One region of the Pseudomonas sp. J452 genome, then DNA from elsewhere that is predicted to be linked to it. Evidence: predicted binding sites of a transcription regulator. Region 1 holds the regulator's gene; the other holds the start of a gene.
What was found. Region 1 encodes LexA, which represses DNA repair genes until DNA is damaged. Its sites were predicted from a motif close to CTGTNTNNNNANACAG; they were not measured.
Positions count from the first base shown of each region.

Region 1 (7,252 bases):
ACCGACCAGCAGCAAGCCGTCGGCGCCGTACATCACGTCGACCCTGCAGCAGGCGGCGAGCAACCGCCTCGGTTTCGGCGTGAAGAAGACCATGATGATGGCCCAGCGTCTGTATGAGGCTGGCTACATCACCTATATGCGTACCGACTCGACCAACCTCTCGGCCGATGCCGTGGAGATGGTGCGTGGCTTCATCGAGAGCGAGTACGGCAAGAAGTACCTGCCGGCCAAGCCGAATGTCTATTCGAGCAAGGAGGGCGCCCAGGAGGCGCACGAAGCGATCCGTCCGTCCGACGTCAACCTGCGTCCGACCCAGATTTCCGGCATGGAGCGCGACGCTGAGCGCCTCTACGAGCTGATCTGGCGCCAGTTCGTCGCCTGCCAGATGCCGCCAGCCGAATACCTGTCGACCAGCGTCACCGTGGCCGCCGGCACCTTCGAGCTGCGCGCTAAGGGCCGTATCCTCAAGTTCGACGGTTACACCAAGGCGCAGCCGCAGCAGAGCAAACCCGGCGAAGACGACGTACTGCCGGATATGAACGAGGGCGAGGCGCTCAAGCTGATCAAGCTCGACCCCAGCCAGCACTTCACCAAACCGCCGGCACGCTTCTCCGAAGCTAGCCTGGTCAAGGAGCTGGAGAAGCGCGGTATCGGTCGTCCGTCGACCTACGCGGCGATCATCTCGACCATCCAGGAGCGTGGCTACGTGGCGGTGCAGAACCGTCGCTTCTACGCCGAGAAGATGGGTGATATCGTCACCGAGCGCCTCAACGAAAGCTTCTCCAACCTGATGGACTACGGCTTTACCGCCGGCATGGAAGAGCATCTGGATGACGTGGCCCAGGGTGAGCGCGACTGGAAGCACGTGCTTGACGATTTCTACGGCGACTTCAAGAAGAAGCTGGAAGTGGCGGAAGTGGCCGACAGCGGCATGCGTGCCAACCAGCCGACCCTGACCGATATCGCCTGCCGCGATTGCGGGCGGCCGATGATGATCCGTACCGCCTCCACCGGCGTGTTCCTCGGCTGCTCCGGCTACGCCCTGCCGCCGAAAGAACGCTGCAAGGCCACCATCAACCTGATTCCGGGCGACGAAATCGCCGCCGATGACGAAGGTGAGTCCGAGTCGCGTGTGCTGCTGAACAAGCACCGTTGCCCGATCTGCGCCACCGCGATGGATGCCTACCTGCTGGATGAAACCCGCAAGCTGCATATCTGCGGCAACAACCCGGATTGCTCAGGTTACGAGATCGAACAGGGCCAGTACCGCATCAAGGGCTACGAAGGGCCGAGCCTGGAGTGCGACAAGTGTGGCAGTGAGATGCAGTTGAAGACCGGTCGTTTCGGCAAGTTCTTCGGTTGCACCAACAGCACCTGCAAGAACACCCGCAAGCTGCTGCGCAGCGGCGAGGCGGCGCCGCCGAAGATGGACGCGGTGCAGATGCCCGAGCTCAAGTGCGAGAAGGTCAACGACACCTACGTGCTGCGTGACGGCGCTTCCGGCCTGTTCCTGGCTGCCAGCCAGTTCCCGAAGAACCGCGAAACCCGTGCGCCGCTGGTGCTGGAGCTGATCCCGCATAAAGACGAGATCGATCCCAAGTATCACTTCCTGCTGGAGGCGCCGAAGAAGGATCCGGAAGGCCGTCCGGCGGTTATCCGCTACAGCCGCAAGACCAAGGAGCAGTATGTGCAGAGCGAGGTGGACGGCAAGCCCACCGGCTGGCGCGCCTTCTTCTCGGGCGGCAAGTGGAAAGTGGAAAGCAAGGGCTGAGTCGTCCTGCTTGCCCGCTGGCTGCTGGAGCCAGCGGGTGATTTGCCCCGCATGAGTTTGGAGGGCCTTGCCATGGCGCATGAGCTGTATACCCGCACCAATCAGAAGATCTATTTCGCCGGTCTGGCGCTGGAGAACCTGCGCAAGGCCGAGGCGGGCGCGTCCATGCACGGCCAGGGGCAGGTGCAGGCCGAACGTGAGGCTGCGCTATTCCATCTGTACGGCGCGTTGCTCGGGCTGTGCCATGAGATTGCCGGCTACTACCGTCTGCCGGAAGCCAATGTGCCGCGTGCCGAGTTGTTGCTGAATCAGGCTGTGTTGCAGGCGGCGCCGAGTCCTGAATTGGCCGAGCTGGTCGAGCTGGCACAGCAGTCGGAAACCTGGCTGGCGCAACTGCTGCAGGCCTACGCCAAGCTGTTCCAGCCACCACTGGCGCCGAAGACGGCCAAGGTCGATCCTACCTTGCCGCTGATCCAGGCGGTCAGTGTCGAAGAAGAAGTGCCGCAATTGGGGCGCGAAGAGCTGGAAGCCTGGCGTCAGCAGCTTAAGCAGCTGGCCCTGCGCTTTCGCGAGTCGCTCAGCGAGTGCTGAGTGCAAAGAACCTGTTTACGATCTTCTGAATTAGAGCCAGGCAAGGCCAAACGACCAACGGGAGTAACAGCCGCAGGCTGGCCCGAAGGGTGAGCGCCAGCGAATCAAACGGCCGAGGAAGCGCAGTTTACGAGCTGTAAATGAGCATGACTCGTTTCACTCGCCCTTCGGGTCGCGCTGAAGCGCGTTAGCCGCAAGCGGCTTGCGGAGGCCGTTTTTAACGCGGTATGGCCGCGAGTCAGGAGATCGCAAACAGGTTCTAAGGGATGGGTGGGCTAGGGCGGTTCTCCCTTGGCTGGTACACTGCCCATCTGATTGGAGAATTTTGCTATGCCTACATCCTTCCTGGAAATCGTTGAGCTTCCTGACGGCCGCATTGCCTTGCGTCGTGCCGAGGATGAGGAAACCCTGGTAACCCTGGATTTCTCCGCCGATGCCAAAGCCTTTTTGCAGGGGCAACACGTCGAAGTGGCCAAGGCCATGCTCAATGTCGGCGTGCAAATGGCCGGGCGCCTTGCCGAAGGCGATATGGAGCATGACGATCAGCCGCGGGTGCTGCACTGATCCAGCCCGCATGAGTGACGCTTGATCATTTCAGGCAAGCGTTAGCGCAATACCCTCTTGCACAGAAACATCTTCCACAGACTTCGGGTGGGGCAAGCTGCCCCTGGCCAATCAATCCAGACGAATATTCAGACTCTGTGCACTGCCCAGTCGGGCTGAGCAGCTCAGGCTCAGGCGTTGAGCTGGTTGCAGTTTGATCCAGCTGATCACGGTGTGGCTGCGGCCCAGGCGCAGTGCTTCACTGGCGAGATCGAAGCTGTTCTGTCCGGCGCGCGGCTGCAGCACCAGCAAGCGATCCAGGTTGAGACCGGCACTGCGCAGCCAGGCATTGGTCAAGCCGGCGGGTGGGGCGATAAGGGTCAGCCAGCGGGCGTCCTGATTCTGGCTCAGTTCGCGCAGTACCGGGCCCAGCAGGTGGCGGCAGTGATTCAGCGAGCCAGACAGCGATAGCTCGCTGAAGGGCTCTGACTCTTCTGCCCAGGAGGGCAGTTCAACGCTATCGGTGAGTTGAGGAACCAGGCTCTGGCCCAGGAAAGCTTCGAACAGCGGAAGTTGCGAACGATTCAGCGACTGCGGGAACTGCATGAAGCTCTCCTTACGGCCTAGTGGCGTATCACGTTAGCGACGGATTACACCGACACTCAAACCTTCGATGATCAGATCCTGTTCTTCCAGATTCACTTCGATCGGGGCGAACTCGGGGTTTTCGGCAATCAGCAGCACCTTGTTGCCGCTGCGCTGGAAGCGCTTGACCGTAACCTCGTCGTCGATGCGGGCGACTACTATCTGGCCGTTGCGGGCTTCGCGAGTGGTGTGCACGGCGAGCAGGTCGCCGTCGAAAATGCCGATGTCCTTCATGCTCATGCCGCGTACCCGTAGCAGGTAATCGGCACGTGGATGGAAGAAGCCGGGATTGATCTGGCAGGACTCTTCGACATGCTGCTGGGCCAGGATCGGTGCACCGGCGGCAACCCGGCCGATAATGGGCAGGCCTTCTTCTTCCTGCGCCTCCGGCTCGTAGCCAGGTATGCGGATGCCACGCGAAGCGCCCGGGGTCATCTCGATGGCGCCTTTGCGGGCCAGCGCCTTGAGATGTTCCTCGGCGGCGTTGGGCGACTTGAAACCCAGCTCCTGGGCGATTTCGGCACGGGTAGGCGGGTAACCGTTGGCTTCCAGGCAGCGCTTGATGAAGGCGAGGATTTCAGCTTGGCGAGGCGTGAGCTTGAGCATGATGGTGGTCTGTCTGTTTATACAGTTGCTGTGATTATATACAGTGATATTGGTCTGGCAACAGTCTTTTTTGCTCAGGGCAGTGTGGCCATTTCTGCCGCTTGCCGGCATTGCGCAAGGTTCTGCCAATCTGCTCTATGGTTAAATGCGTGACTGGTCAGCCATGAAAGGGCCTGTGAGGCTTGACAGGGCATCGGCCTGAAACGTATGTTTCAAACAAGTGTTTGTCAGGTGGATATTTCATGGCTCAGTCAGAAACAGTCGAGCGCATTCTCGATGCTGCGGAGCAGTTGTTTGCGGAAAAAGGCTTCGCCGAGACCTCTCTGCGCCTGATCACCAGCAAAGCTGGGGTCAATCTGGCGGCGGTTAACTACCACTTCGGCTCGAAGAAGGCGCTGATCCAGGCGGTGTTCTCGCGCTTCCTCGGCCCTTTCTGCGCCAGCCTGGAAAAGGAACTGGATCGCCGTCAGGGCAAGCCGGAGAGCAAGGCCAGCCTCGAAGAATTGCTGGAAATCCTGGTAGAGCAGGCGCTGGCAGTCAAACCGCGCAGCGGTAACGACTTGTCCATCTTCATGCGCCTGCTGGGTCTGGCGTTCAGCCAGAGCCAGGGGCACCTGCGGCGTTACCTGGAAGACATGTACGGCAAGGTGTTCCGTCGCTACCTGGTGTTGTTGCATGAGGCTGCGCCGCGCATACCGCCGCTGGAGCTGTTCTGGCGCGTGCATTTCATGCTGGGCGCCGCGGCGTTCAGCATGTCCGGGATCAAGGCGCTGCGGGCCATCGCCGAGAACGATTTCGGTGTGGATACCTCGATTGAGCAGGTCATGCGCCTGATGGTGCCGTTCCTCGCCGCAGGCATGCGCTCGGAGACCGGGGTCAACGATGAAGCGCTGGCCAGTGCTCAGCTAAAGCCGCGCGCCAAGGTAGCGGTCGCCGCGAAAGGCTGATTGCGGCTGTGCCCGAGCGGGCTGATCGGCTAAGCTAGCCGCCCATGTGCCCGCTCGATTTCCTGCATATTTCCATTGCTGATCAGTGCCTGTACGGCTTTGCCGACGGGCATTTGCTGCTGCGCCTGGCCGTCTCCACGGCGCTGAATGGGGCGGGGGAGCGCAGCGGTTCCAACTGCACGCCACGCGGCCGTCATCAGGTGCGGGCGAAGATCGGTGAGGGCTTGCCGCTGGGTGCTGTTCTGCGCGGGCGCCGTTGGACCGGTGAGGTCTGGTCCCCTGAGTTGCACCAGCAGTTTCCCGGTCGCGACTGGATTCTCACCCGCATTCTCTGGCTCAGTGGCTGCGAGCCGGGCATCAATCGCCTGGGCGCCGTCGATACCTTTCGCCGCTACATCTACCTGCACGGTACGCCGGACACCGAGCCGCTGGGTGTGCCGCTGTCCCATGGCTGCGTGCGCCTGCGCAACGCCGACCTGCTGCAACTTTTCCCCCGTGTGCCGCTGCACTGCGCGGTACTGATCGATGAGGCGCCGTGTCCCGCATGGGCGGCCGCCGATCTCGTTTAAGGACTATTCGTGAAGACTCCCCTGTATGGCTCCCTGATGCTGGACGTGCATGGCACCTGGCTGACCGCCGAAGACCGGCAGATCCTGCGCCAGCCCGAAGTGGGCGGGCTGATCCTGTTTGCCCGCAATATCGAAGACCCGCGCCAGGTGTGTGAGCTGAGTGCGGCCATCCGTGCCGTGCGCCCGGATCTGTTGTTGGCGGTGGATCAGGAAGGCGGTCGCGTGCAGCGCCTGCGTCAGGGCTTCGTGCGTCTGCCAGCCATGCGCGCGCTGGCCGATAACGACAACGCCGAGTACCTGGCCGAGCAATGCGGCTGGTTGATGGCCACGGAAGTGCTGGCGGTCGGCCTCGACTTGAGCTTCGCCCCGGTGCTGGATCTCGATCACCAGCGCAGCGCGGTGGTGGGTAGCCGTAGCTTCGAGGGTAATCCCGAGCTGGCAACTAAGCTGGCCGGTGCCTTCATCCGTGGCATGGCGGCGGCCGGCATGGCCGCTACCGGCAAACACTTCCCCGGGCATGGCTGGGCCGAGGCCGACTCCCACGTGGCCATCCCGGTGGATGAGCGCAGCCTGGAACAGATCCGCAGCAACGACCTGATTCCCTTCCAGCGCCTCAGCCAGCAACTGGCGGCGGTGATGCCGGCTCATGTCATCTACCCGCAGGTCGACAACCAGCCGGCCGGCTTCTCGCGGCGCTGGCTGCAGGACATCCTGCGTGGTGAGCTGGGTTTCCAGGGCGTGATTTTCAGCGACGACCTGTCCATGGCCGGCGCCCATGTGGTCGGCGATGCCGCCAGCCGCATCGAGGCGGCGCTGAGTGCCGGTTGCGACATGGGCCTGGTGTGCAACGACCGCGGCGCCGCCGAGCTGGCCCTGAGCGCCCTGCAGCGCCTGCAGGTGCAGCCGCCCAGGGGCCTGGCGCGCATGCGCGGGCAGGGCTTTGCCAGCACCGAATACCGCCAGCAGCCGCGCTGGCTGGCTGCCGTGGCCGCCCTGCGCGCCGCGCAGCTGATCGATTAAAGGATAAACGTATGACTGTCTACGCCATTATCGGCGGCACCGGCCTGACCCAACTGGAAGGCCTGACCCTGAGCGAAGAACTGTCGCTCGACACGCCCTATGGCGCCCCTTCGGCCGCCATTCAGCGTGGTGAGTACGCCGGGCGCGAGGTGCTGTTTCTCGCCCGTCACGGTCACCCGCACCGTATTCCGCCGCACCAGGTGAACTACCGCGCCAACCTCTGGGCGCTGCAGCAGGCCGGCGCCGAGGCGATCATCGCGGTCAACGCGGTCGGCGGCATTCATGCCGCCATGGGCAGCGGCCACCTCTGTGTGGCGCACCAGATCATCGATTACACCTGGGGTCGCGAGCACACCTACTTCGCCGGCGACATCGAGCACGTCACCCACATCGACTTCAGTTACCCCTATGACGAACCGCTGCGCGGCAAGCTAATCGACGCCCTGCAGGCGCTGGGCCATGCGCACAGCAGTCACGGGGTGTACGGCGCCACCCAGGGCCCGCGCCTGGAAAGCGTGGCCGAGATTGCCCGCATGGAGCGCGACGGCTGCGATATCGTC
Region 1 covers NZ_CP088294.1:2,976,499-2,983,750, forward strand. Annotated here, with positions in the region: gene topA (type I DNA topoisomerase) at 1-1,771, shown strand, start outside; gene LRS11_RS13465 (DUF6586 family protein) at 1,844-2,362, shown strand; gene LRS11_RS13470 (hypothetical protein) at 2,693-2,926, shown strand; gene sulA (SOS-induced cell division inhibitor SulA) at 3,038-3,511, opposite strand; gene lexA (transcriptional repressor LexA) at 3,545-4,156, opposite strand; gene LRS11_RS13485 (TetR/AcrR family transcriptional regulator) at 4,399-5,103, shown strand; gene LRS11_RS13490 (L,D-transpeptidase) at 5,148-5,672, shown strand; gene nagZ (beta-N-acetylhexosaminidase) at 5,694-6,692, shown strand; gene LRS11_RS13500 (S-methyl-5'-thioinosine phosphorylase) at 6,704-7,252, shown strand, end outside.

Region 2 (7,252 bases), 1.0 Mb from region 1:
TGCTCGTAGTAGCTCGAAAGCGACTCAGGTCGACAGCCGTGAAATGCTTTGAAATGGGTATAGAACAAGGACATCCGATCGCAGAACTCTGGTACTAGGTGATCGTGATTCGGGAGCCAGTCCATAACGTCCGACCAGCATTGGGGCCTGCGCTGCTCCAATACCTCTACCAGACTCGGCGTCAGCAAAGGCTTTGCGTATGACCGGACGTGTTGTAACCAGGCGCGTCGGTTGCGCCAATCCAAAACTTTATGTGTCATTTCGACTTTCCAGCTTCCTGCTGTCACCGTTGCATAAAAAGGGCGCCGTGAGGAGCCCTTCGTTTGCACTCGAAGGTCTTACTGAGCCAGCCAGCTCTCGACTTCCTGTGCGCTGTACTGGGCTTTCCAGTCTTTTAGTGTTTTGTGGTTGCCGCCCTTGGTCTCAACGACTTCACCAGAATGAATCGCCCCTGATTTCCAGGACGCCTTCGACTGGCTCCTATCGGCCACAAGCGGTCACTGAGATTGGGTAGAAATGGGGTTGTCCACAAACTTGCTCGCACCTGGGATTGATTTACACCTCACCCTGCCGGATTGGCTGACGTCATTCCTGTCCTAGCTTTAAATGATTATGCAAAGTTTGCTGACGTTGAGTGAGCTCAAGCTGTAACTGATGTCAGCGATGCTAATCTTGGTGCTAAGCAGCTTTTATTGAGCGTGCCTAGTGCATTGTGGAGGTGATCAACAGCTCAGTGGCCTTTATTGATCCTCGGAGAGATGGAAGCATTTTTACGCAATGACCTGGTTATACTGCTAATGTTTCCAGGCAGCCAGAGAAAGATCAGCGATGCGGTATCTCACAAGCAAAGGATTGTTCGCCCGTAATGTAGGGGGAGAACGTTATGTATTGGAAGATGTATTCGGCGTGTGCACGACCCCCTTCTTAGCCAAAGATATTGAAGAGTTATCAGCGACTATCAGTGCTCTCGCGCGCGTGAGCATCATCTGTAGTGAGGAGTGCTTAAATCCGATGGCCTCGCCAGAGTTCGCCAATTGGTTTGAGCTAGAGAACTTTTATGTATCCAAGATTTCAGATCATTATAGATATTGGCAGGTGGGTAGAAATCTTGTGGAGACTTATGATGGCGTATCAGCCATGCTCCCTATAGCTTATTTCGAAACTGGTTTTGGAAGCGGCAGCAAAGACGTCCTAGAGTTCATTGATAAACATATTTCTACTGCTGCAATTAATTCCACGGTGCCTTTCACCCCAAGCTGCATAGCCATTAGACTTTCGCATATTCAAATTGAGCGCATGTGTAGCGATCTAATGGCTCTTCTTAATCGGTCGGTTCGGTCGCTTCTTGATTTTCTTATAGTCCAGCGTGCGACAATAGCTGAGGAAAACTGGGCTCGTGAACATATGGACGTCTCAGAGATTGTTCATTCTGGGCCAAAGTCTTATCAAGCGGCAAGCCTTGCTACGATATGTGTAATCTCTCTATGCACATCTCTCGATATTATGAGCAAGCTAATTCACTTTGTTAATGCCAGCTCTCGCCCCGCTGAAAAATTTAAATCAACCCAAGGAAAACATTTTTCCGATCTCTATAAGACAAAAGCAAACACTCTCCCTCAAGATTTCTTTAAAGCGATTATTAACAAATGGGAAGACTTGCCAGGAGCGTCTTCATTAATTCAGTTTCGTCATGACTTAGTACACAGCACCGCAGCCTTGGAGCTTGAAAAAATATATGTTGGCTGTCAGGCAGGGGAGATAAATGAGCTACCGCTTCACTACGCTTTTGTACCCTGGCGCGATTGCAATGCAAATGGGCAGCCAATACGCTATCTTGGTCGCGAGTACTTCACTTCGGGAGGAGTTGACATGGAATCACAACTTCTGTGCTGGACGAAAAGCGTGATCTCCCTCCATCTTTACACTGGAGAGCAGTTGCTTGATTTCCTAAAAGAGCAGACAAAAGACGACATAAAAGTTGAGCTGGTAAACAGGTGTATGTAATCGCATGCGATTATCCCGCTGAATTACTTCTAAATTTTTAGATGCGTCCGAGTTGTGTCTACTGGCCGGGTCTAGCCTATTGCGACATGTTAGATCCTGCTAAAGGCAGGCATAATAACGGTGACTTGAGCTTGTCGTAAGCCCTAAATATTCTGACTGAGTGTTGCCTGTAACCGGTTTTGGTAACCATACTAGGATGCCCATGAAAAAGACGAAAGGAAGCTCTTCTAATCGCTACCTCGGGACTTACCAGATATCCAGTGATCAAAACCTGGTCGGTGAGTTAGCACTCGATGGAGAAGGCACAATCTTGAAGATTCATGCCAATGAGCCCCTTCATGTGGGAAACGTTGAGCATGTAAAAGGGATTGCTTACACAGGGGACTACATCACTCTTATCGATTGTCTTAGCTCGGGGCATGGGGCGCGTTATTCAACGGATGGCTCATGCCAGTATCACGCTGACATCCTTCCACACTATGTATCAATTGGCTCCTCACATCTTGATCCAGAGGCGTCATGCATCAAAGCAATTCACTTTACAGCTACGGATTTGCAGGATCTGTTCTATGACTTTGATGCATTCAGCACTGTTATAAATGCCCTCCCAATTATCGATTCTGTTCTCGAAGAGCGCCGTAAGATGCGTCCTGTCCAAGCCGGCGAGCATCCAATAGTTTCTTACTACACGGGCAAGGGTTGTGTGATTGAGGCTCCATCGTCCATAGGCAAGATTTCAGTCCATCACCGGCCAAGCTATGGCATGGGAGGGCCTGCCGGTGTCTACATCAAGAACAGGATGGTTGTGTCGATAGAGCCCAGCGAGCCAGCCACATTCTCTGAAAGTCTCCAGAGAATGTATGACATTGGTTGCTTTCTTTCCGTAGTGGCAGGGCGCGCTCAAGGTATAAAACACATTCAACTAGAAACTTCGCAGTCCGTTGACGGCATTCCAGTAGTGCTTTCAGTATTTCCTTGCTTCCCATGGAAAACTGGTCGGAAAAGCGAGTACTACAAGCCTCATCCCGGAGACGTGCCACTAGATCCGATTCATGCCCCAGAAGAGTTCCGTGCCGTCTTGGCCAACTGGGTTGAACGCCACGAATCGTGGCATACAGCACGAACGCGATATCTAGGCTGCCTTCGAAAAGGAAATAACTACGATTTTGACCGGCTTGTGGCCGCTGCGAATATGTTCGACATTCTTCCCGCAGATGCAGCGCCAGCTAAAAACCAACTATCTCCAGAACTTGCTGAGGCAAAGCGAGCTTGTAGGGAACTGCTCAGAAAAATTCCACAAGGTGTTGATCGAGATAGCGTGCTTGGAGCGTTAGGCCGAATGGGGCAGCCATCGCTGCCCAAAAAAGTGTTTTACCGTGCAACCATCGTGGAGAGTCAGTTGGGGGATAAAGTCCCCGATCTTGCGTTCGCTGCTGGTATTGCCGTCAAACTTCGAAATTACTTTGTGCATGGTAGTTTGGATGGGCTTGAATACGAAAAAATTGAACCTTTCCTGGCCTTTTTAACAGATACGCTTGAATTTGTTTTTGCTGCATCCGATCTAATAGATGCCGGATGGAGTGCTCTGCGTTGGTCACGTAGGTCTCTCGGTTCTGGACATAGTTTCAGTCGTTTTCTAACCGGATATAAACACCTGCTTGGTGAGCTTCGAATCGCCACAATCCCAGATGCGCAAGCGGCCACCTGAATTGCAGCTGAATTCATAAACACTCAATGACCGCTTTTGGCCGGAAGCAGCCCTTCAATTAGCTCAATGGCTAGAGGTGCTCTAAGATTGAGTCCAGCCAGGACGGCTGCCACAGAAGGGACTCTACATGCGTTACCTCAACATGCTGCTGATCGCGCTAGCTTCGGCTCTATGTGCAACCTACGTCGTACTCTGGTTTGCGAAGCCCGCCCCAATCGAAAACACCACCATCCCATCTCTGATTTTCAAGGAGGAGCAGGACGAGCTCGTAATCTGGGGCGGCTGGAAAACCGTAGAGGGATATCAAACACCAGGAACGAACGCCGTCGAAATTCGCTGCAGTCGCACCACCAACACCTGCCACGAAGCGGTCGCCTCGATTCTGCATCACACCGAGGGCGAAGACCTTGAGGCGCAGGTTTTCAACTACGAGGTCAGCAACTGGGACGCGACGAAGCTTGAGGCCGTGGCGGAGCGTGCAATGGGGGAGTGCTTGGAGCGTCGCCTGGTAATCCACATGCCTGACAAATCCGCTGCTTTGAGTTGGTCTCCGCCCTCCGGGTGCGAGGGCGACACAGGCCGTGCGGTTTTAGTCGGCGACCCTCTGTAGGCCACGATGAATAACTTTCCCTCACAGTTACGCAAAGTACCTTTCGGATTGTGCTTGGTCATTGCAGCGGCGCTTGCCCTGTCTTCGCTCGAAGCCGTTGCGGCCAATACGCCGTGTTCTGGCAAGAAGGGTGGGATTGCCGGTTGCGATGGCGACTTGTTCCTATGCAATGACGGTTCGATCAGCGGCTCGAAGAAGAGCTGCTCAGCCTACATGGGCAGGGGCAGCGCTCCGGCTGCCGCCCCGCAGCAGTTTCTCCACGACAGCAGCGAGTGTGCGTGTGGCACCAGTACCTTTTGTACGGGCCCACGCGGGGGCGTTTACTGCCTGACGCCTTCGGGTAAGAAAAGCTACGTGAGGCAGTGAGGCTGAGATGCATGATGTACCAGTGCTGAACAGAGTTGCCCAGAGACGAAGGCTCTTGGCTGTACGGGGACGGTCAATGCGGAGTTGTCTTCAAGCCATAGTGGTGAGCCTTGGTGTCCTATTGATGGCCTCACCTGCGAGCGCCTGCAGGGCACGAGCTGCCCTTGAGCTCGGTGACATCCAGTATGCGAGTGTGGTCGTTGTCGGCAGAATCCAGAATTACGAGATCGTTCAAGCCACAGACGAGCGATCTAAGTTTTGGAGAGCGAAGTCGAAGAGCAAGAAAATCCTAAGCGACTACGCGCGCTTTGAGGTGGTGGTGGATCAGGTTCTGGTTGGGCAGCCGTCCCAAGTGATTCCGGTAACCTGGGACAACTCTACGTTCGCTGAACCTGAGGCGGTGAAGGCGGTACCGTACTTGATCGGGCTACGTGAGGCGGGATCCAAGACTCCTCCGCTTCGTGGGCCAAGCGCAACGACCCTTCCTTCTCCAGAGCCAAACTCGTTGACTGTGCTGCAGGCGCCTTGCGCCCCGGCATTCATATTTGAGGTCACGAGTGCTGAGGCACAGGAAGTCAGGGGGTTGCTGAGTAGCGCTGGGGAATAGAGCTACGTGCGGCGGTGAGCCTGAGACAGCTCATCGACTTTCCTTGACCGATGCCGAGGCAAACTAAATACTGTATTCATATACAGTATTTTTTGGTTCGCCAGCATGTCATCAGTGGTTTCCCTCGACCGCCTGCTTGATGCCCGCCGCGTTTGGCGCGGTCATGCAGGCCCTTCACCGTCAACGAGCTGCCCACCTACCGGTCACCACGCCTTGGATGCAGCGCTTCCCGGTGGTGGCTGGCCAGCTGCTGCACTGAGCGAGATCCTAGTCGGCAGCAGAGGTGTCGGTGAGTTGCAATTGCTGTGGCCTACCTTGGCGCGTCTCACCTCGGCGGGGGAGCGTGTGGTGCTGGTTAGTCCTCCTCACTTGCCATACCCCGAGGCATGGATCGGCGCCGGTATCGATATGCGTCATCTAAGCATCGTCCAGGCAGAGGGCCGTGATGCTTTATGGGCAACCGAGCAATGCCTGCGCTCAGGCAGTTGCGGGGCGGTGCTCTTTTGGCCTCAGAAGGCCGATGACCGGGCACTGCGTCGCCTGCAGGTGGCCGCAGAAACGGGGCAGACACTGGCCTTCGCCTACCGCCCGCAACAGGAAGCCGCGAACGCCTCACCTGCTGCACTGCGCTTGGCCATCGATGCTAAGCCTGCCCAGCTGCGGATACTCAAGTGCCGTGGCGGTCTGCCTCCGGCACGGCCAATCTCAGCCACCTGGCATTGAGTCGGTCATGCTCTGGGCCTGCATTCTGCTGCCGCAACTGGCTATGGACGGTGTGCTTCGCCACCGTGCCGACAGCCAGGCTCCGCTCGCGCTGCTTAACGGCCCGCCGCAGCGCCGCATTCTGCAAGCCGTCAATCCAGCAGCCAGAGCACTTGGCTTGAGGCCTGGGCAGTCGTTCGCGGCGGCTCAAGCGCTGTCGAACGACTTCGCTACTGCTGATTACGATCAGGCGGCAGTTGATCGCTGGCAGCGGTTTCTGGCTGCCTGGGCCTATGGCTTCAGCGCCCAGGTCAGTCTGCGCTATCCGCGCTGTCTGTTACTGGAAGTCCACTCCAGCCTTGGTCTGTTTGGCCCCTGGCCAGTTTTCGAAGCACGTTTGCGCGAAGAGCTCACGGCCCTGGGTTTTCAGCATCGCATCGCTGCAGCGCCCAACCCTGCCGCAGCCCGAGTGCTAGCGAATGCCCGTGACGGCTTGGCAGTGTTTGATGACGAGGGTCTTCGCCAAGCACTTCTTCCTCTGCCGGTGGGGCGCCTTGGCCTGCCTGAAGCTGCTGCGACGGCCTTCAGTCGGATGGGACTACGCCAGTTGCAGCAACTGCTGGATCTGCCTCGTGACAGCTTGGCTAAACGTTTCTCTGCTGAGGTGTTGCTGCATATCGACACTGTGTTCGGTCGCCGCCCGCTTGCCTTGGAGTTTTACTCCCCACCTGATGTTTTCGACACACGCCTTGAGTTGAACTTCGAGGTCGAGTCGCACCAAGCGTTACTGTTTCCTCTGCGCCGAGTGACGGCAGATTTAGCTGCTTACCTCGCGGGGCGTGACAGTGGTGTACAGCGTTTTACTCTGCACTTGGAGCACCGCAACCAAGCCGACAGTTTGGTAGTGGTGGGGCTGCTCAGTGCGGAGCGTGATGCTGCAATGTTGTTTGAGTTCAGCCGTGGTCGACTGGAGCACCAACAGCTGCCAGCACCTGTACTGGCGGTACGGTTGGTCGCGCGCGATCTGCCACCTTTCGTTCCACAGCACCACCAGCTTTTCGACGAGAGACCGCAGCAGTCGCAACCTTGGGAGCAGCTACGAGAGCGTCTTCGTGCCCGCCTGGGCGACGCCGCCGTGTATGGACTTAGCCATCGAGCAGATCACCGCCCTGAGCGGAGCTGGGTTCGGGATGAAATCAGGACTCCTCTGCCAGCTTGCGCACCACGCCCAGGCTGGCTGCTGGTTGAGCCTGAG
Region 2 covers NZ_CP088294.1:4,016,659-4,023,910, reverse strand. Annotated here, with positions in the region: gene LRS11_RS18225 (hypothetical protein) at 1-74, opposite strand, end outside; partial or broken gene LRS11_RS18220 (transcriptional regulator) at 339-443, opposite strand; gene LRS11_RS18215 (hypothetical protein) at 829-2,004, shown strand; gene LRS11_RS18210 (HEPN domain-containing protein) at 2,207-3,712, shown strand; gene LRS11_RS18205 (hypothetical protein) at 3,840-4,322, shown strand; gene LRS11_RS18200 (hypothetical protein) at 4,329-4,688, shown strand; gene imuA (translesion DNA synthesis-associated protein ImuA) at 5,401-6,018, shown strand; gene LRS11_RS18190 (DNA polymerase Y family protein) at 6,026-7,252, shown strand, end outside.
Region 2: the regulator LexA is predicted to act here: its motif matches at 5,366-5,381, upstream of imuA (translesion DNA synthesis-associated protein ImuA).